Regions from separate parts of the Nonomuraea sp. NPDC050680 genome, predicted to be linked through region 1. Evidence: riboswitches for the same ligand, from Rfam matches in the RefSeq annotation. Region 1 holds a riboswitch; the other holds the start of a gene.

Evidence for each region. A riboswitch is a leader RNA that binds a small molecule or an ion and turns the genes downstream of it on or off. The one in region 1 is predicted to bind cyclic di-AMP.
Region 2: linked by a shared signal. The riboswitch ahead of AB0H88_RS01875 (C40 family peptidase) and the one ahead of AB0H88_RS13730 (hypothetical protein) in region 1 are both predicted to bind cyclic di-AMP.

What each region holds. Positions count from the first base shown of each region.
Region 1 covers NZ_JBFAIF010000003.1:529,052-543,522, reverse strand. Annotated here, with positions in the region: gene AB0H88_RS13755 (roadblock/LC7 domain-containing protein) at 1-72, shown strand, start outside; gene AB0H88_RS13750 (hypothetical protein) at 76-993, shown strand; gene AB0H88_RS13745 (roadblock/LC7 domain-containing protein) at 1,023-1,397, shown strand; gene AB0H88_RS13740 (hypothetical protein) at 1,416-1,787, shown strand; gene AB0H88_RS13735 (alpha/beta hydrolase) at 1,940-2,785, opposite strand; gene AB0H88_RS13730 (hypothetical protein) at 2,911-3,690, opposite strand; cyclic di-AMP (ydaO/yuaA leader) riboswitch at 3,873-4,008, opposite strand; gene AB0H88_RS13725 (DUF5302 domain-containing protein) at 4,173-4,373, opposite strand; gene AB0H88_RS13720 (aldo/keto reductase) at 4,577-5,434, opposite strand; gene AB0H88_RS13715 (MarR family winged helix-turn-helix transcriptional regulator) at 5,505-5,933, opposite strand; gene AB0H88_RS13710 (glucose 1-dehydrogenase) at 6,001-6,813, shown strand; gene AB0H88_RS13705 (nuclear transport factor 2 family protein) at 6,816-7,202, shown strand; gene AB0H88_RS13700 (YbaB/EbfC family nucleoid-associated protein) at 7,232-7,549, opposite strand; gene AB0H88_RS13695 (hypothetical protein) at 7,559-8,437, opposite strand; gene AB0H88_RS13690 (hypothetical protein) at 8,437-8,787, opposite strand; gene AB0H88_RS13685 (hypothetical protein) at 8,843-9,130, shown strand; gene AB0H88_RS13680 (response regulator) at 9,194-12,154, opposite strand; gene AB0H88_RS13675 (response regulator) at 12,324-13,010, shown strand; gene AB0H88_RS13670 (glutamate ABC transporter substrate-binding protein) at 13,007-13,843, shown strand; gene AB0H88_RS13665 (amino acid ABC transporter ATP-binding protein) at 13,956-14,471, shown strand, end outside.
Region 2 covers NZ_JBFAIF010000001.1:381,334-395,804, forward strand. Annotated here, with positions in the region: gene AB0H88_RS01845 (ABC transporter substrate-binding protein) at 1-652, shown strand, start outside; gene AB0H88_RS01850 (sugar ABC transporter permease) at 652-1,524, shown strand; gene AB0H88_RS01855 (carbohydrate ABC transporter permease) at 1,521-2,438, shown strand; gene AB0H88_RS01860 (glycosyltransferase family 4 protein) at 2,435-3,520, opposite strand; gene AB0H88_RS01865 (M48 family metallopeptidase) at 3,517-5,106, opposite strand; gene AB0H88_RS01870 (hypothetical protein) at 5,118-6,113, opposite strand; gene AB0H88_RS01875 (C40 family peptidase) at 6,371-6,772, opposite strand; cyclic di-AMP (ydaO/yuaA leader) riboswitch at 6,960-7,118, opposite strand; gene AB0H88_RS01880 (NlpC/P60 family protein) at 8,002-8,976, opposite strand; gene AB0H88_RS01885 (NYN domain-containing protein) at 9,061-10,383, opposite strand; gene AB0H88_RS01890 (phosphotransferase family protein) at 10,537-11,613, shown strand; gene AB0H88_RS01895 (response regulator transcription factor) at 11,588-12,250, opposite strand; gene AB0H88_RS01900 (histidine kinase) at 12,247-13,443, opposite strand; gene AB0H88_RS01905 (hypothetical protein) at 13,554-13,781, shown strand; gene AB0H88_RS01910 (PH domain-containing protein) at 13,778-14,350, shown strand; gene AB0H88_RS01915 (PH domain-containing protein) at 14,347-14,471, shown strand, end outside.

The DNA of each region.
Region 1 (14,471 bases):
GACCTGGAACGGTCGAATCTCGCCTTGGCGCGCTACCGCCTGCTGAACATCTCCCGCCAATTGCTCACCTGAGCCATGGCACCGCTGGACACGCTTCTGGCCGGTCTCGCCCGTGAACGGGCCACGGGCGCGCTCCGCGTGGGCCGAGCCGGGACGATCTTCCTCAGCGAGGGCCGGGTCACGTACATGGAGTGCGCCCAGACGCCCGGCGTCGAGCGGCTGCTGGCGGCGCGCGGGCGGCTGCCGGAGACCGCGCTGCGCAGGCTGCAGGCCGGCGGGGGCTGCGCGCGCCTGCTGGAGGAGGGGCCCGTCACGCTGGGCGAGCTGCAGTACTGCGTGCTCGGGGCCGTCCTGGACGCCGCGTTCTTCCTGCTGCCGGTAGGCGGGACGCGGCCGAAGTTCCGGCCGGGCGAGCAGCACTGGCTGGGCGGGCAGTGGTTCTTCGACGTGGCGGGCCTGGTGCGGGAGTGCGCGCGCCGCCGCGCCTATCTCGCGCAGATCTGGCCGTCCGCCCAGCTGGACATGGCTCCGGTACGGCCGGCGCCATGGCTGCCGGGTAGCGGGGTGACTCTGGATTCGGTCCAGTGGGAGGTCGTCACCGGGGCCGGGGCCGAGGCGACACCGCTCGACCTGGCCAGACGGATCGGCAGGTCCGGCTATTCGGTGCTGCTGGCCGTACGGAGGATGGCGGCCGCCGGGCTGCTGGCACCCCCAGTGGAGACGACCACCACGCGCGCCCACGACGGCCCGTCCAAGGGCGCCCACACGCGCGCTCCCAGGGACGGCACGTCGCGAGCCCCGGAAGAGAGCGCAGCGAAGATCGCCGGAGAGGGGCAGGGCGCGCTGCCGCAGCGGGAACGCGGAGCGGTCGGTCAACGCCCGCCGCACGATCCCCGTGCCCCGGGCCTGCCGCTCGGCCCGCCGGTCACGGCGGACCCCACGGACCTGGCCCTGCTGATGCGCCTGAAGAAGGCGCTGGAGGAGCTGACATGAGGTTCCCCCGCCCGCAAAGGAGGCCACCGGTGGAGCTGCGTGAAGAGGTGCTCAGGGAGATGGTTCTCCTGCGCGAACGCACCCCGGACATCAGCGGCAGCGTCGCCTGCACGGTCGACGGCATGAGCATCGCCTGCGACAACGCCGACGGCAGTGGCGAGCAGGTCGCCGCGCTGTCCGCGGCACTGCTCGCGCTGAGCAGGCGAATGACGATCATGACGGGCCAGGGCGTACTGGAGGAGACGCTCATCTCCGGCACCGCCGGCTTCGCCGCCTTCTACGCGGCGGGCCCCACCATCGTCCTCGCAGTCCTGGCTGAGCCCGGCACCAATCTCGGGCTGCTCCGGCTGGAGGGACGCAAGACGGCGGCCAGCGTGGCCGCCATCTCAGCACGGATTCACTGAGCTTGAACGGAGGAAGGCATGGCCAGCATGGACGTCTCTCTCAAGGAGATGATGACGATCGACGGCTCGCTGGGCGCGGTGATCGTCGATCATGGCAGCGGCATGGCGCTGGGGGCGCTCGGCGGCTCCAAGGACCTGGATCTCCAGGTCGCGGCGGCGGGGAACACGGAGGTGGTCAAGGCCAAGCTGCGCACGATGGACTCGCTGGGGCTCAAGGACTCCATCGAGGACATCCTGATCACGCTCGGCGGCCAGTACCACATCATCCGGCCGATCACCGGCCGCGGCGGCAAGGGGCTCTTCCTCTATCTCGCCCTGGACCGGGCGCGGGCCAACCTGGCGCTCGCCCGGCACCAGCTCCGCGGTATCGAGGAGAAGCTGGAGATCTGAGAGATCCGGTGGCTCGCGTCCGGGCGCGGCGGACACGAGCCACCGACCTCCACCGATCCCTGGTACGTCAACTCGTGGTGAGCGTCAGCTCGTGGTGAGCGTCAGCTCGTGGTGAGCGTCAGCTCGTGGTGAGCGTCAGCTCGTGGTGAGCGTCAGCTCGTGGTGAGCTTGGTGATGGCGCCGACGATGTCCGGCCAGAGCGGCCGAGGCAGGTCGTGGCCCATGCCGGGGAACGTCAGCAGCGTGGCACCCGGAATCGCCGCCGCCGTCGCGTGGCCGGCGGCGACCGGGACGAGCGCGTCTGCCTCGCCGTGGATGACCAGGGCGGGCACCCCCAGCGTGCCGAGCCGCTCCGTGCGGTCGCCGGAGGCCAGGATGGCGGCCAGCTGCCGGGTCGTGCCCGGCGGGTCGAAGCACCGGTCGTAGGCCTGGCCGGACAGCCGGAGGATGCGTTCCCGGTCCAGGTCGAAGCCGGGCGAGCCGATCACGGACCAGGTTTTCAAGGACTGGGCGAGCACGGCGTCCCGATCGGTGGGGGGCGCGGCGAGCAGCACCGCGCTGGCCTCCGGCGTGGGCGGGGCCACGTCCGGGCCGGGTGTCGACATGATCGAGGTGAGGGTCAGCACCCGCTCGGGGTGCCGGATGGCGAGCGTCTGGGCGATCATCCCGCCCATCGAGGCGCCCACGACATGGGCGGCGGTCCAGCCGAGGGCGTCCATCAGCCCGGCGGCGTCGTCGGCCATGTCGTCCAGCAGATACGAAGAGGACGTTCCCAGTGCGGGAACGCCCTCGTCGTGCAGGTGTGTGGAGAGTCCGGCGTCCCGGTTGTCGAATCTGACGACGTGATGGCCCTGTTCCGCCAGGAGCTCGCAGAGCTCGTCGTCCCAGTGGATGAGCTGGGCGCCGAGCCCCATGATCAGGAGCAGGGGACGTCCGCCGGGTGAGCCGAAGGTCTCGTACGCGATCTCGATGCCGTTGGCGGCTGCAAGCGTGGTCACGAGGTCAGAATGACATTCTGTTTCCCGGGACGCAAAGACCGCCAGCCCCGGACCTGACGACCATCGAGATCGTCGGCTCCGGATCTGACGGCCGTCAGCAAGACCGTCTTCGGATCTGACGGCCGTCAGCGCCGGACGAGCTTGCGGATCCGGTCGCGGCCGACCGTCACGCCACCGCCGAATACCGCCAGCGCGACCGCCGCGGCGGCGCCACCGATGGCGTTCGACTCGACAACCTTCTTCTCAGCCTTTTCTACGGCGCCGGCCTTTTCTACAGCGCCGGCCTTGTCGGCCTTCTTGGCGGCCACCGGCACAGCCTTGGCGGGAGCGGGCTTGACCGAAGCGGGCTTGTCGCCCTCGGCCACGATCGTCGGGGGCTTGGCGGGGTTGCGGTCCACGACGGCGTACGAACCGGTCGAGAAGGGCAGCGGGTAGTTCTTCTTGCCCGGGCCGCTACCCCACTTGGTGATGACGTACTGGATCTTGATGTGGCCCGCGCCACCGTTGCCGTCCACACCCAGCGTGCTGGAGTTGAAGCTGCCACCGGTCAGGGCGGCGAAGGTCTTGGCGTCGAGGTCGAGCATGACACCGCTGGAGGACGGCACGCCCGGACCGCGGTCGCCGACGAAGAAGGGCATCTTCTTGCCCTTGTAGACGACGTAGCCTTCGGTCATGAGCGGCCAGCTCGGGCTGGCGGCGAGGCCCTTCTGCATGGGCTTGCCGCTGGCCGGCAGTCCGGTGTCCCCGGCGCGGCCGGAGGAGTCGTCCCAGAAGTAGGACGCGGTGGTCGAGCCCTTGAGCAGGACCTTCTTGTCGCCGCCGGTGTCGGCGTGTGCGGCGGTGCCTGCGCCGATGGAGATCGCACCGACTACGGCGGCGGTGAGCATGGCAGATCGAACAGACATGAAGTAGCAAAGTCCTTTATACGGGAACAAGGGGATTGCGCTCGCGAAAGGTGTGCGTAGCCGGGCAAAACGCCAAACGGGCGCTACGCGGAGCGGGGAAGAGCTGGGGGGAAGGTGCCGGTCAGTCGGCGGATGACAACACGCGGGCTGGCGGCACTACGCGGGGGTTACGCATGCGGTAGGTGTCCTCTCCATCTCGCCTACCGGGTTAGCTGACGGGTTCGGACGTGGAGATGCCCTACCGACCGTGGTCGGATTCACCCCTAAGGAACGTTTGGTTCCCCGGTTCCCGCGAGCGGGATTCGGCGCCTGCCGGTTGGTACTCCCCTGTTGAAGCCCCAAAGTCACCGGCTGGTAACTCCATGAACTATAGATACCAAACCGGACAAAGGCAAACATAAGGCCATGAAACGGGCGAAGATCTACCTAGGAGGTCAAGAAAAAAGGGGGTACGGCATGCCGTACCCCCAGAAAAGCCCAGGTCAACCGCCGCTCTTCCGCCTGAAAGAACGCTTGCTGGCGGCGGGCCCGTGAGCGCCGTGAATCTTGGAAGGGTCATTGCCCCTGCCACCCGCGCTCGAGTCGGCGTGCTGGTTACGCTTGCGCTCCAGCGCCTCGCGGAACTTGCGCTTCATCTCGTCCTCGGGAGTTTCGTCGACTTCCGGCTCCGGTGTTTCCGCCATGAGGACCTCCTGGTGTTGGGGACAAGGACAGCTTCGCATGACGGCGCTCAGGACGCGAAACTGGCCTCGACCTTGGACTGCGGGGTTTCCCGGTCGATCCGTGCCCGGGCATGGCGATCAGGGCGACCAGCCGGCCCCAGCCACCTGAAGTCGAGCCAGGAAAGCGTTCAGTGAGGAAAGCGTTCAGTGAGGAAAGCGTTCAGCTAGGAAAGCAGGAACAGCTCCTCGGCGGTGAGGACGAGGTCGGCCGCGGCGACCGAGTCGACGATGCTCTCCGGCCTGCTGGCCCCGGGGATGGGGATCATCACCGGGCTGCGCGCCAGCTCCCAGGCGAGGCAGACCTGCTGCGGCGACACGCCCCGCGCCGCCGCCACCGTGCCGAACGCCGCGTGCTTACCACCGAGCTCCGACGCCGAGCTGATGCCGCCCAGCGGCGACCACGGCAGGAACGCCACCCCGAGCTCCTCGCACAGGTCGATCTCCGGCTCGCTGGAGCGGAACTTCGGCGAGTACTCGTTCTGCACACTGGCCAGCCGCCCGCCCAGGATCTCGTGGGCGAGCCTGATCTGCTCCGGGTTCGCGTTGGAGATGCCCGCCATCCGGATCTTCCCCGCGTCGAGCAGGTCGCGCAGGCCGCCGAGCGTCTCCTCGTACGGCACGGCGGGGTCGGGCCGGTGATGCTGATAGAGCCCGATCGCCTCCACTCCCAGTGCCTTCAAGGAGCGCTCGCACGCCTCGGCCAGGTAGTCCGGCCGGCCATTGACCTGCCAGCCGCCGTCCGGCAGGCGGGTGTGGCCGCCCTTGGTGGCCACGAGTACGTCGCCGGTGTCGCCGCTCCAGCTCGCCAGGGCCTTGGCCACGATCCGCTCGTTGTGACCCACCTGGTCGGCCGACGGCGTGTAGGCGTCGGCGGTGTCGATGAGGGTGACTCCCGCGTCGAGCGCCGCGTGGATGGTCTTGATCGACTGTGCTTCGTCGGGCATGTGACCCGCGACGGACATGGGCATGGCGCCGAGCCCGATGGCGCCGACACGGGCATGGCCAATAGATCGTGTGTTCATGAACCCATCCTCCCCATGGTGCGGAGGTGAGGTCGACGCGGGGCAGGCTGAGCCCGGTCTGGCCGCCTGTCTAGTCGCGGATGTTCCGCGCCAGCTGGGTGAGAATCTCCTCGAACGAGGCGGTCTGCTCCTCGCTGAGCCCCGCGCGCAGGCGGGTGTCGAAGGCCATCGCCACCTCGCGCAGCCGGTGGAACAGCCGCTCCCCTTCCTCGGTCAGCTCGACCACGTGGACGCGCCGGTTGGCGGGATCCCGGCGGCGGGTCAGCAGGCCGCCGCTCTCCATCGCGTTGAGGTGGTGGGTCAGCGTCGCCCCCTGGATGCCCACCGCCTCGGCGAGCTCGCGCTGGTTGCCCAGCTGCCGGGACTTGATCGAGATGAGGATCTGCCACACCGGGGCGGACCCGCCGGCGGAGGCGAGCGCGTCGTCGAAGGTCCGGCTCACGGTCCTGGCGGTACTGGTGAGCAGCAGGCCGATCGGCGGCCGGAAGGGTGGCATCATGCCGCCGAGTTTAGCAGTGACATCTAATCGTTTGACATCTAATGCTTCGATATCTATCGTCAAGGACATGCAGCCAAACCCTTCCCTCAGTGGCAAGGTCGCGGTCGTGGCGGGGGCCAGCCGCGGCATCGGCGCCGTCACTGCTCGCGCCCTGGCCCAGGCCGGCGCCGCCGTGGTGCTCGGCGCCCGCGACACACAGACGGTCGAACAGGTCGCCGCGGACATCCGCCTCGACGGCGGACAGGCGCTGGCCGTGCCCCTCGACGTCGGTGACGCGGCGTCGAGCGAGCGGCTGGTCCAGCGGGCACTGGAGACCTTCGGCCGGCTGGACGCGGCCTTCAACAACGCCACCGACGGGCCGATGCCCGCGCCGCTGGCCGACATCGATCCCGACGAGTTCGACCGGGGCATCCGCACGAACGTGCGCGGCACCTTCCTCGGCATGAAGTACCAGATTCCGGCCATGCTCGCCTCAGGTGGCGGGTCGATCGTCAACATGGCCTCGCTCGCCGGGCTCCAGGGCCACGCGAACCTGAGCGCGTACGTGGCGGGCAAGGCCGGAATCATCGGCCTGACGAAGGTGGCCGCGCTCGACTACGCCGACCAGGGCGTCCGCGTCAACGTTGTCGCCCCCGGGCCGATCCTCACCCACCACCTGGAGGCGGCGGGCGAGGAGGCGCAGCGCCTGGCCGGGCTGTCGACGCCCATGCGGCGCGTCGGCCGGTCAGAAGAGGTGGCCGCGGCGGTCGTGTGGCTCTGCTCCGACCAGTCGTCGTTCATCACCGGAGTGACCCTGCCCATCGACGGCGGGCAGGCGGCGGGCGGCAAGCCCCCGCGCGTGTACCGCCAGGGCCGGCCCATGGAGAGACAGGAGATCTGACCATGACCATCGACCAGCGACTCGACGGACTCAGCAGGCAGTGGATGGAAGCCGAGCGCCGCGGCGACGCCGAAGCGCTCGACGCGCTCGCCGTGCCCGACTTCACCCTCGTGGGGCCGCTCGGCTTCATCCTGAACAAGGACCAGTGGCTGGCCCGCTACCGCGGGGGCGGCATGGTCACGCACGAGATGAGCTGGGCGGAGGTCACCGTACGGGAGTACGGCGACACGGCGGTGGCCATCGGCGTGCTGGCGCAGCGCGCCGCGTTCCAGGGCACGCCGGCCGACGGGCGCTTCCGCGTCACCCAGATCTCGGTCAGGGTCGGGGACCGGCGCCTGCTGGCGGGCCTCCACTACAGCCCGATCGCGGCCCCACCGGCACGTCCCTGACCCCGCGACACCGGCGGCCGGGCTCGACGTCAGCGGCCGGGCTCCTCGAAGAGGGCCTGGGTGGCGGTGAAGGTCTGGGCGGTCACGTCCTCCTCGGCCTGCCGGGCCGCCTCCATGAGGGCCTCGGACAGCGCCTCGGAGCCCAGCCGCATCGCTCGCGGCGCGATGTGCACGCTCGCCAGCCCGCCGCTGGGCAGGACCTCGACCGCCACCTGCCCATCTGCCGCCACACCGCGACCCCTGGCCGACTCCAGCCGGCGCCCCACCTCCTCGAACTGAGCCGTCTGTGCCGCTAGCTGCGCCAGCGCCCGGTCGATCTCCGGATCGCCGCTCCTGGGTATGGTCATGCCGGCTCCTTATCGGTGGAGGATGAACGCCCGGGGGGCGTGCGCCAAAGCGGATCGGAGCGACCCTTGGACGGACATGTCCCCGTTGGCGACCAGCGCGTAGAGGGTCGCCGCCGACGTGGTCCGCCGGAAGAAGTTGCCCATGGGACCGGTGCCGAGCATGGTCTCGGTGAACCTCGTGGCCGGGATGAACTTGCGTACGTCGCGCAGGGCCTTGATGCCGCCGTCATAGGCCAGTTCGGCGACGAAGTGCTTGCCCGCGTACTCCCACAGGTTGCCCATCGGCTGGCCGGTGGCGGCGGAGCTGGCCGCGTGCACGCCGGTCTTCACCGTGGCCCACACGAGCGAGTCGGCCACGGCGTCGAGCCCTTCACGTACCGCGTACGTGCCCACGTTGAACTTGCCCGCCTTCGCGGCCAGGATCGTCTTCATCAGCTTCTGGAAGATCGTCTTCTCCAGCCTGGCCCGCGCCACCAGCCACTTGAACACGCCCTCGGCCGCGATCCTGGCCGCCGGGTAGAGATAGCCGAACATCAAGGTGAACGCCATGGCGGCCAGCTGGGTACCGATGATCTTGAGCTGATCCCGGTGTTCCTCCACCGCGTCGGCGTAGTCGTCGCAGCCGTCGGCCAGCTCGTTCAGCGCCGCCCCCATGGCGGCGTAGCGAGGGGCGAGCTGGTCGGGCCACACGTCCGCGAAGCGGTCGACCGACCGGCTGTCGTTCGTCTTGAGCACACCCGCGACCCCGCTCTCCGTGTGCTGCGCGAGCGTGCCGATCGCCTTGGCGAACGCGCGCAACTCCGTCGCGCGCGTCCGCAGGTTGGACACGTCGGCCACGGGCACGTGTACGCCGGCGAACCAAGCGAGCGCCTGGAACGGATCGAACATCAGGCACCTTCCTTGGCCGGCGGCGTCACGGGGATCGGCGCGTCGGGGAGGTCCAGGGCCGCGGGCAGGGACGCGATGATGTCCCGCTCCAGGTAATCCCAGAGTTTCTCGAGGCTGCGCAGATTGCCGGCCGCCGTGAAATTCCTCTCGGCTATGGCGTCCATGTGATGGGTCAGGGCCAGGTAACCGGCGTGATACCACTCGGCCCAATCGATGCCCTCCTCGTCGCCGCCGACGAGGCCGGAGGTGGTTCCCAGCTTCCAGGAGTTCAGCCGGCGCTCCACGACGTCGTCGCCCAGCTTGTCGAAGAGTCCGGCCAGCTCTCGAATGGAGTTCCAGTCGATCTGCACCTGGCCCGACGCGCCTGGCGGCCGGCCGGTCGTCGGGGTCAGGGTGTAGGAGGGGGTGGGCGTCGGCGTAGGGGCCGACGCGTCCGGAGGGGTGCTGGACGGCGGGCTCGACGGCGTGGGAGTGCCCGACGGGGAAGGGGTGTCCGATGGAGTCGGGGTCGCCGTGTCCGACGGGGTCGGGGTCGGGGTCGGGGTGGGTGTATCCGTGGGTGTCGGGGTGTCCGTTGGCGTGGGTGTCGCGGTGGGAGTGTCCGACGGAGTGGGGGTGGGGGTGGGGGTGCCCGTGGGACTGGGCTCCTCGGTCGAATCCGCCATTTACCTTCCCCCATTACAAATACGTTAATTCATGACATAGGCACGCTAGTGACGGAAAATTACTCATACGTTAATAAATCCGTCGCCAGGGTTAATTTACTGACATCCAATTCGGCAGCTCGCGCAACAAGCCGCCCAGCCGATCGACCGATTCCCGTTCGGTGACCCCGCGCATGGCCGACACCTCGACCCGTTCGCACACCTCGGCCGCCTCGGTGAGCCCGACGGTCGCGCAGCTACCCTTCAACCGGTGCGCGAGCGCGGCCACCCGGGCCAGGTCTTGACCGCGTTCGGCTTGGCGGAGCTCGCCATAGATCGCCATGGCCGTCGAGAGGAACACCTCGGCGATCTCCGCGATCTCCCCCGGCGACAGTCCCGCCAGCTCCGGCGGGGCCTTTGACATGGCGGCCCACAGCGGCACCTGGGTCACGACGTACTGCCAGTCCACCGGCTTGGCCAGGTGGTCGTCCATGCCCGCCGCCAGGCAACGGAGCCGGTCGTCCGGCATCGCGGCGGCGGTCATCGCGATGATCGGCGTACGCGGCTCCTCGCGCCGCCTGATCTCGGCGGTCGCGGCCAGGCCGTCGAGCACCGGCAACTGGCAGTCCATGAAGACCAGGTCGTACCCGACCAAGAGCACCGCCGCCACGGCCTGCTTCCCGTCGGCGACGGAGTCGACGTGGTGGCCCGCCCTCCGCAGGACCAGCTCGGCCACCTGGCGACTCACCTCGTCGTCCTCGGCCACCAGGATCCGCGCCGATGCGGCGCCGCCGACCGGCACATCCGGTGTTCCCTCCGAACCGACCGCAGGACCCAGCGCAGGACCCAGCGCAACGCCCTGTGCGAGTACGGACGCGGAACCCTGCACGGGGAGAGCGGCGGGCTCCTGCGCGACGCCCTGCGCGGAGGCAGGCACGGAACCCAGCCCGGCGCCCTGCGCGAAGGTCAGCGCGTTCTCCACGGCGGCCAGTAGCCGGCGGCGGCTGAGCGGCCGGGTCATCGACTGCACGGTCCGCTCGGCCACCGAGATCGGCCAGACGCGCCCTGGGCGCCCCGGTGTGACGAGCACGACGACACCAGCGTCTCGGAACAGCGGATCGCCCAGCACCCCGTCGGCCAACGCGAAATCGAGGTCGAGGTCGATGACCGCCAGGTCGAACGGACGTCCCGCCGCGGCGGCGGCCCGCAGGGCGGCCAGGGCGGCCGGGCCGTCGGACGCCGTCTCCACCACCAGACCGGCATCGTCCAGGATGCGCCCGGCCAGCGCGAGGTCCTCCGGCCGGGCGTCGGCGACGAGCACCCGCCGTCCGCGCAGCGCGGGCGCGGCCGGGGCCGACCACGTCAGTACGTCCACCGGCAGCGTCACCCAGAACCGGCTCCCCACCCCCTCGACGCTGTCCAGCCCGATCTCACCGCCCATCAGCTCGGTGAGCTGCCTGCTGATGGCCAGGCCGAGGCCGCTCCCGCCGGTCCGCCGGGTGATCGGGGAGTCGACCTGGCGGAAGATGCCGAAGACCCGCTCCAGGTCGCCCTGCCCGACGCCCACACCGGTGTCGGTCACCGTGAACCGCAGCGTGACCCGGGCGTCGCCGGGACCGCCTTCGTCGAGGGTCACCTCCAGGTCGACGCCGCCCTGGACGGTGAACTTCAGCGCGTTGCCCACGACGTTGGTGAGCACCTGCCCGAGACGTACCGGATCGCCGAGCACCTGTTGCGGCAGGCTGTCGCCGAGCCGCGAGGTCAGCCAGAGCCCCTGCTGGTAGGCGTGCGGCGCGAACGGGGCCACCACCTCGTCGCAGAGCCGGAGCAGGTCGAACGGCACCGACTCCACCTCCAGATGCCCCGCCTCGATCTTCGACAGGTCGAGGAAGTCGTCGAGCAGCCGGAGCAGGCTCCGCGCGGACTTCTGCGCCGTGCTCGCGTAGTGGCGCTGCTCACCGTCGAGCCGGGTCTCCAGCAGCAGGGAGTTCATGCCGAGGACGCCGTTGATCGGGGTGCGGATCTCGTGGCTGATCTTGGCCAGGAACTCGGACTTGGCGCCGGACGCGCTCACCGCCTCGTCCCGGGCGACGGCCAGTTCGGCCGCGTACCGGGCGAGCGTCCGCTGCGCCCGGCGCCGGCCGCGCGTGGTGTGGATCTGCAGGGCCAGCCCGATGAGGATCAGCAACGCCAGGACGGCGGCGATCGCCAGCACCCGTACCCGGAGCTGCTCGGCCGCGGCGAGCGCCGCGTCGGCGGGCACCTCGGCGGTGACCGTCCAGCCGACGTCGGGGATGGGCTCCGACGCCGACAGCACCTTCCCGTCGGCGTCCTGGTGGGTGGTGAAGAGGGTACGACCGGCCAGCGCCGCGTCCACCCTGGGGTCCTCGCGCAGGGAGGTGAGGGCGTAGAGCTTCCTGCCGGGGTCGGCCACGAGCACACCCGACTGGTCGGTGATGAGCAGGCGGATCCCTTGCGCCTCGGCGGCCTGCGAGGCGAAGTCCTGGATGGCGTCCAGGCTGTAGACGACGGCCAGGACGCCCAGCACGCTCTTGCCGTCGGCGCTCGGGATCACGGCGGCCGCGGCGACGGCCCTCGACACGCCACGCATCGTGGGCGTGTACGCCTGGGAGATGTAGGGCCGCAGGCGATCGCGGACGGCGACGTACCAGTCGGTGCTGCTGACGTCCTGAGGCAGCACGCTCGTCGGCTCGGCGCCGGCGATGTCGCCCCGGAGCCCGATCACGATCACGCCGCCGACTCCGGCGCGCATCCTGCCCAGTTCCTCGCGGAACCCGATTATCGTGTCGCGGCTCACCGGCTTTCCGGAGGTCACCACGGCGCGCACCGCGGGCCGCTGGGCATACGCGCTGACGAGTTGCTTGAGCGAGCCCAACTGCTGCTCCACCACGACCCGGCTGACCGAGGCGGTGGTTCGCACCCGGTCGCCGACCTCGTCACCGACCGCCTCCGCCGACAGCGTGATGCTGGACGAGGTCAGCAGCGCCAGCGGGAGCAGGCCGAGCAGAATCCACAGCGCTGTCACTGCCAGGAGCCATCCGCGCTCTCTCACCAGTGATCACCTCCCCCACGGCTCACCAGCCGCTGACACGCATCACACAGTAGGAGGGAAGAGCTTGGGGCGAAGCCCCGCACTGAGCAAAAGGAGCAGAAGGCGATTGGTTGTAACACGACGTCCCTAAGATGCCCGCGTCGGTCACAGTCGAGCTAGGAGTGTGGCGATGCCTGGAGCGGCGGACATCACCGTTCTCATCGTGGACGACGACCCGGTCGTGACCGCCGCGCTGCACGCCCAGGTGAACCGTGTCTCCGGGTTCAAGGTGGTGGGGATCGCGCACACCGGACAGGTGGCGCTCGCCGCCGCCCACCGGTTCGCGCCGCGGCTGGTGCTGCTGGACCTGCACCTGCCCGACCTGCCCGGGCTGGAGGTCGCGCACCGGCTGCGGCGCCCGGACCAGCCGCCCACCGACGTGATCGTGATCTCCGGCCATAGGGAGTCGGCCGCGGTGCGCGCGGCCATGCAGCGCGGCGCCCTGCACTACCTGGTCAAGCCGACCAGGGCCGGGATTCTGGAGCAGACGTTGCTGCGGTACGCGGCGACGGTCGAGCAGTTGGGCTCGGGCGGCAGGTTCGTCGAGCAGCAGGAGATCGACCGGATCTTCCGCTCGCTGCATCTGGACGCGTCTCCTCGGGCGAAGAGCATCTCGGCGGCGACCGAGCAGGCGGTGCTCGACGGGCTGGCCGCCGTCCAGGACGACCTGTCGGCGCACGAACTGGCCGAGGTCATCGGCGTCAGCAGGGCGACCGCCCGCCGCTACCTGGAACACCTGGTCGAGCGGGGACAGGTCGAGGCCAGGCTGAGGTACGGACCGACGGGCCGCCCGCAGCACCGGTACTGGGTGCGGTGAAGCCGGTCAGGGCGCTGCTCGCCGTACTCGCCTGCCTGGCACTGGCGGCCTGCGGTTCCTCCGGAGAGCCCGCGTTCCCCGAGGGCTCCACCATGGCTCGCGTCCAGCGAAACGGCCTGCTCACGGTGGGGATCAAGTTCGACTACCCGCTGTTCGGGTTCAAGGACCCGGGCAGCGGGCGGATCACTGGGTTCGACGCGGAGATGGCCAGGATGGTCGCCAAGGACCTGACCGGCAGTGAGCGCAACGTCCGCTTCGTCGAGACCCTGCCGGTCCAGCGCGAGGACTTCCTGCGGCAGGGGGTGGTGGACATCGTCATTGCGACGTACTCCATCACCCCGGCCAGGAGCCAGGTCGTCGGTTTCACCGAGCCCTATTACCAAGCCGGGCAGGACGTGCTGGTCAGAGCCGGGGACAAGCGCATCGACGACGTGGCGGACCTCGACGGCCGGGCGGTGTGCACGACCACCCGCTCCACTTCCCTGGACCGGCTGCGGGAGCGCGTGCCCGGCGCCCGGCTGGTGGTGGTCGACAACTCCAGCGAATGCGTGCCCGCCCTCACAGCCGGCCGCATCGACGCCATCAGCACCGACGACACGATCCTGCTCGGCCTGGTGAACCGGCGGCCGGACGCCCTCAGGCTGGTCAGCCGGCCGTTCGGCCGCGAACCGTACGGCATGGGCGTCCGCAAGGAGGACGTGGTGTTCCGCGACTACCTCAGCGGGCTGATCGGACGCTGCCTGCGCGACGGCCGGTGGGATCGGGCGTTCAGGGACACCATCGGCCTGTCCGGCGCGACCGCCGCACAGGCCAAGCCGCCCGTCACTCACTGACGGCCGGTCAATCACTGACGCCGGTCAATCACTGAGCAGAACGCGCACAACCCTCTGCGTGACACAAGCCGCTCCTACCGTTGCGCCAACGCGGACGGAAGGAGCATCACCCGTGTCCGATCAGGGGCTGGTCGTCCTCGACCAGGTCAACAAGCGCTTCGGCGATCATCACGTGCTCAGGGACGTCGAGCTGAGCGTACGGCGGGGCGAGGTCGTGGTGATCATCGGCCCATCGGGCGCCGGCAAGTCCACCCTGTGCCGCGCGATCAACCGGCTGGAGACCATCGACTCCGGCACCATCACGATCGACGGCACGCCACTTCCCGAGGAGGGGCGGCAACTGGCCCGGTTGCGGGCCGAGGTCGGCATGGTGTTCCAGTCGTTCAACCTCTTCGCGCACAAGACGGTCCTGGAGAACGTCGTGCTCGGGCAGGTCCACGTGCTGAAGAAGAGCAGGGCGGACGCCGAGAAGAAGGCGTACGAGTTGCTGGAGCGCGTCGGCATCGGCGGCCAGGCGGGCAAGTTCCCCGCGCAGTTGTCAGGTGGCCAGCAGCAGCGCGTCGCGATCGCCCGCGCGCTGGCCATGGAACCGAAAGTGCTCCTGTTCGACGAGCCCACCTCGGCGCTC
Region 2 (14,471 bases), on a different contig from region 1:
CAACATGCGGACGAACGGCTACGACTTCCACATCTCGCTCATGGGCGGCAAGGAGTCGTGGACCGACCCCAGGGTCAAACAGGTCTTCGACACCTGGCGCGGGCTGCTGGAGTATCACCAGCCCGCCGCGCTGGGCCGTACCTGGCAGGAGGCCGGGCAGGCGCTGCAGCAGAAGAAGACGGGCATGTACCTGCTCGGCATGTTCGTCGCCCAGCAGTTCCCGGAGAACGAGCGCGACGACATCGACTTCTTCACCTTCCCCGAGATCAATCCGGCATACGGCACCGACTCCATCGACGCGCCCATCGACGGCTACATGATCTCGGGCAAGGCCAAGAACGTCGACGGGGCCAAGGCGGTGCTCAAGCACCTGGCCCTGGGCACCTCGCAGAACGTCGCCACCAAGCTGGACCCGGGCACCCTGGCCGCCAGCTCCAAGGCCGACACCAGCGGTTACAGCGCGCTGCAGAAGCGCGGCGCCGAGCTGGTGTCCAAGGCGACGCATCTGGCCCAGTTCCTCGACCGTGACACCCGGCCCGACTTCGCCTCGACCGTGATGATCCCGTCGCTGCAGTCGTTCGTCGGCAAGCCGAACGAGATCGACTCCTTGCTGGCCGGCATCGAGAAGCAGAAGACCAACATCTTCCGCTGATGGCCGCCAAGACCCGTCGCTACTCCGCCCGCGACGTGACCATCCTGGTCATCGGGCTGGGGGTGGCCGTCATCGTCAACGTGGGCCTCATCTGGGGGCCCACGCTGGCCTCCATCGGGCTGTCGGGCACCGACTGGAACGGCATCAAGCCGATGGAGTGGGTGGGCGGCCGCAACTACACCGACCTGGTCAACGACTATCCGCCGTTCTGGTCGGCCATCCGTAACAACGTGCTCTGGCTGGGCTTTCTCGGCCTGGTCGCGACGCCGTTCGGGCTGTTCTGCGCGGTGCTGCTGGACCGGCGGCTGCGGCTGTCGCGCGTGTACCAGAGCGCGCTGTACACCCCGGTCGTGCTGTCGCTGGCCGTCGTGGGGTTCATCGCACAGCTCGTCTACTCCTCCGACTACGGCGTGCTGAACGCGGTGACCGGGCTGACCGTGGACTGGCTGGGCGACCGGTCGATCAACATCTGGGTGGTCATGGTGGCGGCCGGCTGGCGGCACGTCGGGTACGTGATGATCATCTATCTGGCCGGGCTGAAGGCGGTCGATCCCGCGCTCAAGGAGGCGGCCGCGATCGACGGGGCCAACGAGGCGCAGGCGTTCTTCCGGGTGGTGTTCCCGACGCTGCGGCCGGTCAACGTGATCGTGCTGGTGATCACGGTGATCGAGGCGCTGCGCGCGTTCGACATCGTCTACGCCATCAACAAGGGCAGGAACGGGCTGGAGCTGCTGTCGGTGCTGGTCACCGAGAACATCGTGGGCGAGGCGAGCCGCATCGGGTTCGGCTCGGCCATCGCGGTGATCCTGCTGGCGATCACGCTCGGGTTCATCGTCACTTACCTGTCGCAACTGTTCAGGGAGGAACGATGACGCTCACCGCGCCCATCACCACGCCCCCGGTCCAGGACCGGCGGGAGCCGGTGCGCCGCCGGGCGCGTCCGCTGCGCGTCCTGCTGCACCTCTTCCTCGCTCTGGTGGCGCTGGGCTGGGTCCTGCCGCTCGCGCTGGCGCTCTACGCCTCGCTGCGCCCGTACGACGAGACCTCGCGGCTGGGTTACTTCTCGCTGCCCGAGCACCTGACGCTCGACTACTACGGGCAGGCGTGGAGCCAGGCCGACCTGCCCCGCTACTACCTCAACACGTTGATCATCGTGATCCCGGGCGTGCTGATCACGCTGTTCATGGCGTCGTTCACCGCGTTCGCGATCGCGCGGCTGCGCATTCCGGGGCGCAAGGCGCTGCTGATCACGTTCACGGCGGGCAACCTGCTGCCGCCGCAGGTGCTGATCACCCCGCTCTACACCCTCTACACACTCGTGCCGCTGCCCTCGTGGCTGTCGGACTCGCAGTCGCTGTACGACTCCTATCTCGGGCTGATCCTGGTGCACGTGGCGTTCCAGTTCGGCTTCTGCGTGTTCGTCATGTCGAACTTCATGCGCACGATCCCGGAGGAGATCACCGAGGCGGCACTCGTCGACGGGGCCGGCGTGTGGCGCCGCTACTGGCAGCTCACGCTGCCGCTGTGCCGCCCGGTGCTGGCGGCGCTGGCCACGCTGGAGTTCACCTTCATGTACAACGACTTCCTGTGGGCGCTGGTGCTGATGTCGTCGGGCGACAAGCTGCCCGTCACCTCGGCCCTGAACAACCTGCGCGGCCAGTTCTTCACCGACTACAACCTGCTGGCGGCCGGGTCGATTCTGGTCGCGCTGCCGACGCTGATCATCTTCCAGATGCTGCACAAGCAGTTCGTCGCCGGGCTCACGCTGGGGGCCACCAAGGGCTAAAGGAGCGCGTGGAAGCGGGCGGCGACCTGGTCCCAGGTCCACTCGCCGGCGATCCAGTCACGGCCCCGGGCGCCCATCTTCCGGGCCCGTTCGGGGTCGCCGAGCAGCTCGATCAGGGCCGCGGCGACCTCTTCCACGTCGGTGCCGTCGACGACGAGACCGGTCTCGCCGTGCCGTACCGCGTCCGGGGCGCCGCCGGACGCGCCCGCGACGACCGGCAGGCCGGTCGCCGACGCCTCCAGGAACACGATCCCCAGCCCCTCGACGTCGACGCCGCCCAGCCGCGTACGGCACGGCATCGCGAACACGTCGGCGGCGGCGTAGTAGCCGGCCAGGCTCGCCGCCGGGACCGTGCCGGTGAAGCGGACGGACTCCTGCCCCCGCGCCAGCTTCTCCAGCCTCTTGCGGTACGGCCCGCCGCCCACGAGCAGCAGCACCGACTCCGGCACCGCCCGCAGCACCCGGGGCCAGGCCCTGATGAGCTGATCCTGGCCCTTGCGCGGCACCAGTCTCGACACGCAGATCACCACGGGCCGCCCGGCCAGCCCGAGCTCGGCCTTGGCCGCGTCCGGGTGGAACTGGCCGGTGTCCACGCCCGGCGCCAGCCGTACCAGCTTGGCCGGCGAGATCGCGGCGGCCAGCCGGGCGCGCGTGTACTCGCCGAGGTAGGTCACCACGTCGGCGTGCGCGCCGATCCTGCGCAGCGCCCCGCGGAACAGGGGCGCGCTCGCCCACGACGCCTCGTGGCCGTGGGTGAGCATCACCACGCGCCGCGCGCCGGCCGCCCGTAACCCCGGCGCGAGCAGGCCCAGCGGGGCCGCCGAGCCGAACACCACGGTGTCCGCCCGCTGCTCGGCCAGCAGGCGGGCGGCCCGGCGGGCGACCGCCGGGGTCGGCAGCATGAGCGAGGTGGGATGACGGACGATCCGGTACGGCTGGCGGCGGTCGAACTCCGCGCACCCCTGCCAGGCCGGAGCGTAGACGGCCACGCCGGGGGTGCGCAGGGCCAGCCCGTGCACGAACGACTGGATGCCGCCCGGCCGGGGCGGGAAGTCGTTCGTGACGATGAGCACACCGGTCACGGCTGCTGCCGGCCGTTCAGCGCGGCCCACTCCCGGGCCATGGCGATGCGTTCGGGGCCGGCGGGGTGTGATGCATAGAGGGCATATTCCACCGGATCCGGCGACAAGTCGGAAATATTGGTGATTGCCAGGCGTTTCTGCATCGAGATAAACGTGGCCGGGTCCTTCGTGAGGTTCAGGGCGTGGAGGTCGGCGCGGGCCTCGATGTGGCGGCTGACCACGTTCTGGGCCGGCCCCGAGACGACCGTGGCCAGGCTCATCAAGCCCATGATCACTCCCACCGCCCGTGGGTCGGCCGCCGAGGCGATGCCCGTGCGCCGCCGTAGCAGGCCCAGGAGCAGGAACAGCAGAATCGTGCCGAACGCGGCGCCCAGCCCGCCCACCAGCGTGCCGACCAGCACGTCCCCGTACTTGGCGTGGCCCAGCTCGTGCGCCACGACCAGCTCGACCTCGGACTGCGGAGCCTTGAGCAGCGTGTCGTACACGACGATCCGGCGCGTGGCGCCGAAGCCGGAGACGTAGGCGTTGAGCGCGTTCGTCCGGCGGGAGGCGTCGGCGATCAGCACGTCCTCGACCGGGACATGGGCGCGCTCGGCCAGCATCATCAGGTTCGCCCTGAGCGCGCCCCCTGGCATCGGGCGGAAGTCGTTGAACAGCGGCTCGAACACGACCGGATACACGAACGACGCCGCCAAGGTGAACGCGAACGCGCCCGCGGCGGCCGGGATCCACCAGCGCCGCAGCCACCTGGCCAGCGCCACCACGACCAGCACCATGATGGATTGCAGCACCACGTTCACGGCCAGGCTCTTGAGCCGGTCGCCGGTCCAGCCGGCCCAGTCCTGCGTGGACAGGCCGTAGTCGCGCAGCCGCACCTCGTACCAGATGCCCAGGGGCCACCTGATCGCCTCGACGATCGCGGTCAGCACCACCACCCCGAGCACCACCCGCACCCACCACGGCCCCGGCAACCTGCCCAACACCTTGGCCCCGAACGGCGTGAGCACGAGCAGCCCCGCGAACAGCACGGTCAGCCCGAGTGACAGGTAGCCGGGCAGGCTCGTGGCCGCGTCGAAGGCGGCGGCCCTGGCGATCTCGGCGGCGCTGAAGTCGCGCGCCGGGTCCGGCGCCACCGTGGGAGCGCCCGAGGGCATCACCCGCCAGGGCGTCGTGAACGCCACCACGGCCACAATCACCACGCCGAGAACGACCAGCGCCCAACCGGCACCGGCCCGGCCGACCGCGACGTCCCCGCCGTCCGCGACCCAGCCACCGGACACGGCGCGATCGCTTGGCGCGGCACGGTCGTCCGGCGCGGCGCCCTCGCCTGACGTGGCTCGGTCGCCTGGCGCGGCACGGTCGTCCGGCGTGGCTCGGTCGCTTGACGCGGCACGGTCGTCCGGCGTGGCGCCCTCGCTTGACGTGGCGGAGTCGCTTGACGTGGCGGAGTCGCTTGACGTGGCGGAGTCGCTTGACGTGGCGGAGTCGCTTGACGTGGCGGAGTCGCCGGGCGGTTGTGCCGGGTGCTGATCGGGGCCCGCGTCGTCGTCAGGCGGCATGTCGTCGGTGCCCTGCAGATCTTCCATCCGCGTTCCCCTTACGCAAGCTGGTCCCGCACGTAGTCGCGCCACCGTGCCGTCAGCGTCCCCGCCGAGAGCCCGAGCTCGGTGAGCCCCCGGTCGAGGCCACCTGTCTGGGCATCACGGTAGAGCCTCACCAGAGTCCCCTCACCGAACCGCTCGGCGATGAAGCGACACGCCAGCCACGCCTCCTGGTACGCCCGTGCCAGGCGTACAGGCTCCCGAGTGGACGGTGCGAATGCCGCAGGCCCTGGCAATTCGCCCGGCAAGCGCCCGGCCCGCACGTCGGCGGCCAACTCGGCGGCGGCCACCCGGACCGGCAACCCCGCGTCCCGGTAGCCCACGTAGTCGGCGAACCCCTCATAGAGCCACACCGGCAACCGCCTCGTCCCGGCGGCGACGTGGGTGAGCTCATGCGTGAGCACGATGTCCCGGCCGGTCGGGGTCAGCCGGGCGAAGTTCTCGGGCACCACGACCACTCTCCCGCCATCGGCCACCGCCGCCAGCCCGTCGACACTCCCCACCCCGGCCACCCGGGCAGCCTCGGCCGCCGAGCCGGGCACGAGCACCACGGGCCGCACCGGCTGGCCGAGCACGGCGGAGACCCGCGACCCGGCGGCATCGGCCCTGCGCGCCAGGTCGCGAAGCGACTCGGGCGCCGCGTGCTGACCGACGACGACGGAACGCACACCTCGTACGACCTCGGCGCCATCCCCCAAGAGGCCCTGAGCCTCCGCCGGAAGCTCACGATCATCGGCCGCCGGGTTGTGGCCGGTCGCGGACCGATCGGGACCGCCAGAGGGGAGACCGTGATCCGTCACGGGCTGACCGGGGCCGCCGGGCGGCACGTCACTGATCGTCGCGGACTGCTCGGGGCTACCGGACGATAGGTCACGAACCGCTGCTGAGAGGTCGTTCGCCCCTGGAGACGGGTGCGGGGCGGCGCTGGCCGAGGCGAGGGCCAGGAGCAGCACCCCCACCACCAAGACTCGGCGGCTCACCTGCACGGACACGTTCCCCGATCGTAGTCGCCCCGCGCCGCAGACCGGCCGTCACGGAAAAGCCCGGACCGGTCGTCGCAGAAAGGCCGGACCAGCCTTCGCGGAAAAGCCCGGACCGGTCGTCGCGGAAAGGCCGGACCAGCGTTCGCGGAAAAGTCCGGACCGGCCGTCACGGAAAGGCCCGGACCGGTCGTCACGGAAAGCCCGGAACACGCGAAGGTCCCGTCCCAGCTGGGACGGGACCTTCGTGACGGTCTTGCAGGCCGGACTTACAGGCCGGGACGCACCGCGCCCACGAACGACGCCTTGCGCCATCCGTTGAGCTTCTCGACGCGCACCGTCGAACCCGTCCTCGGCGAGTGGACCATCTTGCCGTTGCCGACATACATGCCCACATGGCCGAGCCCATGGAAGAACAGCAGGTCACCTGGCTTCAGATTCTTCCAGGAGACCTTCTTCTTGATGCGCGCGAACTGGCTGTTCGTCACGCGCGGGATCTTGACGCCGGCCTTCTTCCAGGCGTACTGGACGAGACCGGAGCAGTCGAAGGAACCAGGTCCTGTGGCCCCGTAGCTGTACGGGTCACCGATCTGGTCCTTGGCCACGGCGACGGCCGTACGGGCCTTCGCCAGTTGCCGAGCGACCGCTGTCTGCTGCGCGGCCTTCTTCACGGACGTGACGGCCTTCGCCGCTGTGGTGGTCCGGGAAACTTCGGCCGCATCACGCGTTGTCGCCGCCTGCGCCGTCGGGGCAGGGAGGACCAAACCTCCGGCCGTCACGGTCATCGTGAGCGCTGCGCCACTCAGGGCAATGCGGGACAGACGGGGGTTACTGGGGGAGGTAGACAGGATTTCTCCTTGGAGCTTCCACGAACGCCTACCGGGTTAGCTGACGGATTCGGGCCTGGAAGTCGCCCTACGGCGCGATACGCGCCGATTCACCCCTGATCCCGAGGGCGGGATCGCTGGGTCCCCGGCTCCGTGCCTCCTGGCTGCACGGACTCGGCAGGCCACCACCACGTAAAGACATGTGGAGAGGCGATGACCTAACGGATTTCTTATCTGTCCACATCGGGGACCCGATGGAGAGTCGCGACGCCATGGCTTGTTCGCCGCGACGCCAGAAGTTACGCCCTTGAGTAACGCGCTGGCAAAGCCGTCATGGGGTTGTCAGGATCACTCAGAGGTGTCAGTAAAGTCCCGAACCGCAGCTGGAGTGCCGGGTTATGTTACTCAAATGTGACCCTTCTCACACTTGACGACACAGTGATCTGTCAGGTCCCTTTTGTCACTCTTGTCACACTGGTCCCGCTAGTAACACGACAGGGCACCAGTGAATGGTGCCGGCGAATGCGCGGAAGTGGGCGACGCGAGGGTCGCCGACGGACCGAGATCAGTGATCGTCGTCACCCGCTGAAGGCATTCGAGCAGCGTGCAGCCAATCCGCCCAGCGGCATCGGCCTGCGTGCGTGGGAGGTCCGCTGCACAGCAGATCGGGGTCAATTGAACAGCCGGTCTGGTTCCGCCGAACAAGCGGCCGCAGCCGACTGAACAGCCGGTCAGAGGCCCTAAACCCAGGCCGAGTCCGTCCACGGCCGGATCCGTTGACCAGCAGACCGGATCCGTTGACCAGCAGACCGGGTCCGTCGACCAGCAGACCGGGTCCGTCGACCGGCAAGCCGGTGGTGTCCGCATGGATCGGCCAGCGTCCATCGGCGGACCATCCGGCCCACGGCCGCCTGAAGCCACGGACCGGGGTCAAGAGGGCGCACGTCACGGCGCCCAGCGGGCCCCACCGGAGGAGCGTGCCCCTGGACAGAGCCCAGGCACGGACGGCGGGTGGGGCTCACCGTGCTTGCCGTACCGAAAAATCGGTGGTTTTAGTACAAAGCTGTGCAGAGCTACGGACGGATGGCTCCCACCAGCGTGCCGCCATAGGAGGAGAGGGTGACGACCTTGACTACGTCGCCGGTCTGGGGGGCGTGCACGATCTGCCCGTTGCCCGCATAAATGCTGACGTGACCAAGCCCCGAGCTGAAGATCAGGTCGCCGGGCTGCAGGTCCTTCAGATCCACCTTGCGGGCCGAGCCCCAGGCCCACTGCTGCCACGTGGTGCGGGGCAGTGAGACGCCCCCGGCGCGCCACGACGCCTGCGTGAGGCCCGAGCAGTCCCAGCCGCGCGGTCCCGTGCCGCCGAACACGTACGGTTTGCCCACCTGCGCGTAGGCGAACCTGAGCACCGCGGCGGCGTTGCCGGAGGCCGAGCCCGTGTACTTGATGCCGGTGCTGTTGGGGTCACCGGTCTTGTAGGCGCCGAGCTTCTCGAGCAGCTTCTTCTGCTTCGCGATCAGCTTGCGGACCTCCGAGCGCTCCTTCTCGACCCCGTCGCGCTCCTTGTCGGCCGCCTGCAGCGCCGTCTCGGCCTTGTCGCGCTCGCCCTTGAGCCCGCGGTTCTCCCGGTCGAAGGCCGCCAGCCGCGCCACCTTCTCCTCCGACAGCTGCCCCGCGAGCGCCATGCTGCCCAGCAGGCCCGTGGGGTCCGGCTGGCCGATCATCGTGGGCCAGGAGGTGGCGTCGGGGCCGCGCTTGTAGGTGTCGACGGCCATCTCGACGACCTGGGCGCGCAGCGCGGCGACCGTCTCCAGCTTGCGTTTGTAGCTGGCGTTCAGCTTGCCGTACTCGCCTTGGGCCGCCTTGTACTTCTCGGTCGCCGTGTTGTAGCGGTCGACGACCTTGTCGGCCTGGTCGTTCAGCTTCTTGAGCTTGGCTTTCGCCTGTTTGATCGTGGGCTTCGGCGCGGCCAGTGCCTCGCTTGTGGGGAAAAGCAGCAGCCCGATCGCGAGACCCGCGGCCAGTGGCACCCGGCCAAACCTCACAGTGTCGCCTCCAGGGGAATGTATCTGGGGCGAAATGGTACAGAAGTGGCGGGTGAGCTTTCACCTCAACAACCGATTCGTAATCTAGGCGCGGCCCAGCCTGCGCAGCAGCAGAGCCGACGGAACCGGTCTGGCTCCCATGCGCCGGACGGACTCGGCCACCTCGCGGTCGGAGGAGACCACCGCCATGGCCCGGCCGGGCGGCTCGGCGCGGACGAGCTGGCGGATCAGGTCGTCGGCGATCTCGCCGGGCGCGCTGAAGAGCACCCGCACGCCGCGCGGCGCCACCACCTGGACGGGCGCGTTGAGCTCGGCGCCGTCGAAGACCACGGTCACCTCGACCCTGGTCTGCGCGACCAGCCCGCCGAGGCCGGTCATCAGCCGGTTGCGCTGGTCGGCCAGGGTCAGCGTGCCGTAGCCGGTCTTGGTCACGTTGTAGCCGTCGATGATCAGGTGCACCTGCGGCAGCGCGAGCAGCTGGTCGAGGAGCTGCGGGTCGTCGTCGGCCAGGGCGCGGGCGGGCACGCCCCTGACGCCGGGGCGCTCGCCCGTGAGCGCGGCCACCGAGTCGGCGGGCCTGCTGATCATGGTGGGCAGGGCCAGCTCCCTGCGCAGCCCGGCGGAGGCGTCCTGGAGCGCGTCGAGCAGCACCCTGACGCGGGCGTCCTCGATGCTCCTGCCCTCACGCGCGGCCCGGCGCGAGGCTTCGAGCTGCTTCTCCACATCGGCCAGCCGCTCGCGGAGCCGGCGCAGCTCGGACTCGCCCGCGCTGCCCGCGGCCGTGGCGGCGGACTTGGCGTCGTCCGCCGCGTGCTCCATCTCCTCGGCGCGGCGCACGGCCGCCTTGCTCCGCTCGCGGGCCTCGTGGAGTTTGCGGCGCAGGTCGGAGTTCTCGGCGCGGGCCGCCCTGAGCTGCTCGCGCAGCCGGTCGGACTCGTCCTTGGCGGCGCTCTTCTGGGCGGCGAGCTGCTCACGCAGCCGGCTCACCACCTCCTCGCGCTCGGTCCCCTCGGCCGCGACCGCCGACTGCTCAAGATCGGCCCGGGCGGCCTCGACCATCTCCGCCCAGCCGACCGGTCGCGTCAGATAGGCCGCGGCGGCCACCAGCACGGGGTCGGCGGCGGGGGGCACGTTGCCCTCGATCAGCGAGGCGACGAGCTCGGGCCATCCGGCGGCCACCGACTCGGCGACCACCTCGCGGAACTCTTTGTCGTTCTCCAACTGGGCGGCGATGGGCGCGCTGCCCAGCTTGGCGCGCTTGCGCGGATCGAACTTGGCGATGCCGCGCAGCGGCGGTGGAATCGTGGCAGCGGGCATGGACCCGAGGACCTGCGCCGCCAGATCGACGACGTTGAGTCTCACCTGCTCGGGAAGCGGGCGAGACAGACCTTCACCCGCTGAACTCATCCCACGGTCCCTTCGTGACATGCCCTTTCAGACAAGGGTACGGCTGTCGTGTACCTGTCCGTAACGGCAGGTCGCATATGGACAAGCGCTTGCTAGGGGTATACGACTGGGCCGGGACCCGCGTTCACCCGGTGTTCATCCAGGAGGCCGACCGTGACGGACGAGATGCGCACCTCCACCCGTGACCTGGAGGAACTGCGCGATCGGCTGGGAATCTGGCTCAGCGGGCGAGTTGACCGGCAGGTGACGGTGTCCGAGCTGTCGAGGCCCATGGAAAACGGCATGTCCAGCGAAACGCTCTTCTTCACCGCGTCCTGGCCCGGACAGCGCATCCGATGCGTAGCCAGGATGGCGCCCGCCCAGGAGGCGGTGCCCGTCTTCCCTTCCTACGATCTGCGGGCCCAGTTCGAGATCATGCGCTCGGCCAGGGAGAAAGCTGGGATTCCAGCGCCCAGGGCCCTCTGGTTCGAGCCTGACCCCGGCCCGCTGGGCACGCCCTTTTTCATCATGGAACGGGAGGATGGTGACGTACCGCCCGATGTCCTGCCGTACACGTTCGAGGGCTGGATGCTCGACGCGGCCCCGCACGATCGGCGCCGGCTACAGGACGCGACGGTGGCGATCGTGGCCGCGCTGCACGACGCGCCCTTCACCGAACGGGACCTGGCCGTACTCCCGGAGGGCGGGCTGCGCCGTCACGTGGACGAGCAGCGCGCCTATTACGAGTGGGCGCACGGCGGGATGCGGATCCCGCTGCTGGAGCGGGGCTTCGACTGGCTGGAGGCGCACTGGCCGCGCGACCCGGGACCCGACGTGCTCTGCTGGGGCGACGCCCGCATCGGGAACGTGATGTATCGCGACTTCAGGCCGGTGGCGGTGTTCGACTGGGAGATGGCCGCGGTGGGGCCGCGCGAGCTCGATCTGGCGTGGATGATCTTCCTGCACCGATTCTTCCAGGACCTGACGGAGGCCCTGGGCATGCCCGGAATTCCCGACTTCATGCGACGCGACGACGTTTGCGGGAAATATCGGGAGCTGACGGGTTATCGGGTGCGGGACATGGAGTTCTACGAGATGTACGCGGCGCTGCGACACGGGGCCATCATGGCCAGGGTGTGGCAGCGCCGGATCCACTTCGGCGAGCAGCCCATGCCGGACGACCCCGATGACCTGGTGTTACACCGGGCCACGATCGAGCGGATGCTCAAAGGCTGGCGTCATACACCATGAGCGCGATCTGCACCCGGTTGTTGAGGTCCAGCTTGGTGAGGATCCGCGAGACGTGCGCCTTGACCGTGGCCACGCTCATGTAGAGCTCGCCGCCGATGGCGGCGTTCGACTTTCCCTGGCCGACGGCCAGCGCCACGTCACGCTCGCGCTCGCTGAGCTTGGCCAGCAGCCCGCGGGCCCTGTCCGTACGCCGGCCCGCGCCGCCGCCGTCCTCGGAGACGTGCGCGATGAGCTGACGGGTCACGGCGGGCGACAGGATCGGCTCGCCCGCCGCCACCTTCCGGATCGCCTCGACCAGCTCGCGCGGCGGGATGTCCTTCAGCAGGAACCCCGCCGCCCCCGCGCGCAGCGCCCGCACCACCTGGGCGTCGGCATGGAAGGTGGTCAGCACCACCACCTCGGGCGGCGACTGGGCGGCGCGCAGCGCCTCCGTCGCGGTGAGCCCGTCGACGTCGGGCATCCGGATGTCCATCAGCACCACGTCGGGCCGGTGCGCGGCCACCAGGGGTGGCACCTCCGAGCCGTCGCCCGCCTCGGCCACGATCTCGATGTCGCCCGTCCCGCCCAGGATCATCGACAGTCCGGCTCGCACCAGGGCGTCGTCGTCGACGATCAGCACGCGGATCGGCACGGTCATGCGTCCTCCTGGGAAGTCTCCACCGGCCAAGGTAACCAGGCGCGCACCAGGAAGTCGCCTTCGCGGGTCGCGCCGTGTTCGAGTCGCCCGCCCGCGAGCTGGGCCCGCTCGGTCAGGCCGATGAGCCCGGCGCCGGCTCCGGGGATGCGCGTGCTCTGGCGTAGCCGCAGCGGGTTGCGGACCTCGGCCGTCAGGCCCGCCCCCGGACCGCCGACGACGGTGACCGTCACGGGAGCGCCGCTCGCGTGCTTGCGCGCGTTCGTGAGCGCCTCCTGGACGATGCGGTAGACGTTGCGGCCCAGCCCCTCCGGCGCGTCACCGGCGTCGAGCGCGAAGTCCACCTCCATGCCCGCCTCATGGCACTCCTCGATCAGCGGGGACAGGTCGGCCAGCGTGGGCTGCGGGCGGTCGGGCACGGGGTCGCCGGCCGCGGGCGCCGAGTGGCGCAGCACGCCGATCACCTCGCGCAGGTCCTGCAGCGCGTGGTGGGCGCTGCTCCTGATCGCCCCGGCGGCCCTGGCGATCTCCTCGGCGGGCGCGTCCGGCCGGAACTCCAGCGCGCCCGCGTGCAGGCTGAGCATGGAGATGCGGTGCGCGAGCACGTCGTGCATCTCCCTGGCGATCCGCTCGCGCTCCAGCCGCTTGGCCTCCTCCGCCGCGCTGTCGGCGCGCTGCCTGAGCGACCAGACGAGCTGCCGCCTGGCCCGGACCACGATGCCCCAGGCGAACACGGTCAGCACGATGGTCGCCCCGAAGACGTTCTGCCCCAGCACGCCCAGCTCCGTGTCGGGCCTGAGCATGGAGAACGGGATCAGGGTCAGGACGCCGAGCAGCGCGAGCGGCCCGGAGATCTTGAACGGCCGGTGCACCGCCACGGTGAACAGGGCGACGACCCCGGGGCCGCCCACCAGCGCCAGATAGACCGACAGCACCGTGGTCACCAGCGCCAGCGCGACCGGCCACCTGCGGCGCAGCCACACCGCCGCGCACGCCAGCGCGCCGACCACCTGCTCGATCGCCACCAGGGGCGTCGGCTGCCCCTCCAGGTCCGGCATGGTCAGCAGGGCCACTCCGCAGGCGGCCAGGAACATCAGGACGTCGACGATCCAGTCGCGGGTCGAGCGCCGCACCGGACGCCGCTCGTCGCCGTCCCCCAGCAGGACCGAGGGCAGCAGCCACCGGTATTCCGTCACGTTCCACGAGGTTAGAGCCTGCGCGGGCCCAACGACAGCGACCAAAGTCGATGGCCGCCGAGACCAACGGACGACGCGGCGGGGATCGCGGACGCGGAACGCTGGATGACATGAAGGTGATACTCGACCTGGTCGGCTGGCTGCTGGTGGTGCAGGGCGTCGGCGGCGTGGTCAACACCCTGCTCGGCTGGTGGCGGTGGGCCCACGACCTGCTGCTGGTCAACGTCCTGCCGTTCCTCCAAGGCCGCGAGATCTTCGCCGCCATCGTGATCGGCGTGCTCGGGCTGGTGCTGCTCGCGGCCTCGGCGTCAATGGGCAAGACGGAGAGCCAGACATGAGCCGCGACAACGCCGCGCCGGCCGCGCAACCAGGCAGCCGTGAGCACGACTACGCCGTGCGATCAGGCGAGCCGGACGTGAGTACGACGACGCTGCGTCCGCCGCGTAACCAGGCCGACAGGCGGGCGATCTCCTGGTGGACGGTCCAGGCGATGATCCTGGCCGTGCCGGTGGCCGCCGCCGCGGTGGCGGCCTACTGGCTGTTCACCGACCGGTCCCTCTGGCTGGGGGTCGTGACGGCCGTCTTCGCGGCGGGCTGCCTGCTGCTGGCGGTGACCGCGCCACGCGCGTACTACCGGGTGGAGCGCTGGGAGGTCACCGGCGAGGCCGTCTACACGCGCAAGGGCTGGCTGACCCACACCTGGCGGGTCGCGCCGATGTCGCGCATCCAGACGGTCGACACCGCGCGGGGGCCGGTGCAGCGGCTGTTCGGGCTGGCCGACGTCACGGTGACCACGGGCTCGGCGGCGGGCGCGATCAAGATCGAGGCGCTGGATCACGAGCTGGCCGCCGAGCTGGCGCGGCGGCTCACCGCGATCACCCAGGCGACGCCGGGGGATGCGACGTGAGCTGGCGGAAGCTCTCCCCGCGGAGCCTGGGCGCGTCGTCGGTGCTGTCGCTGGCGATCGTGGCGCCCGCGGTGACCGTCCTGGTGCGCGCGCTCATCGGCCTCGACTGGCCGCTCGGCGC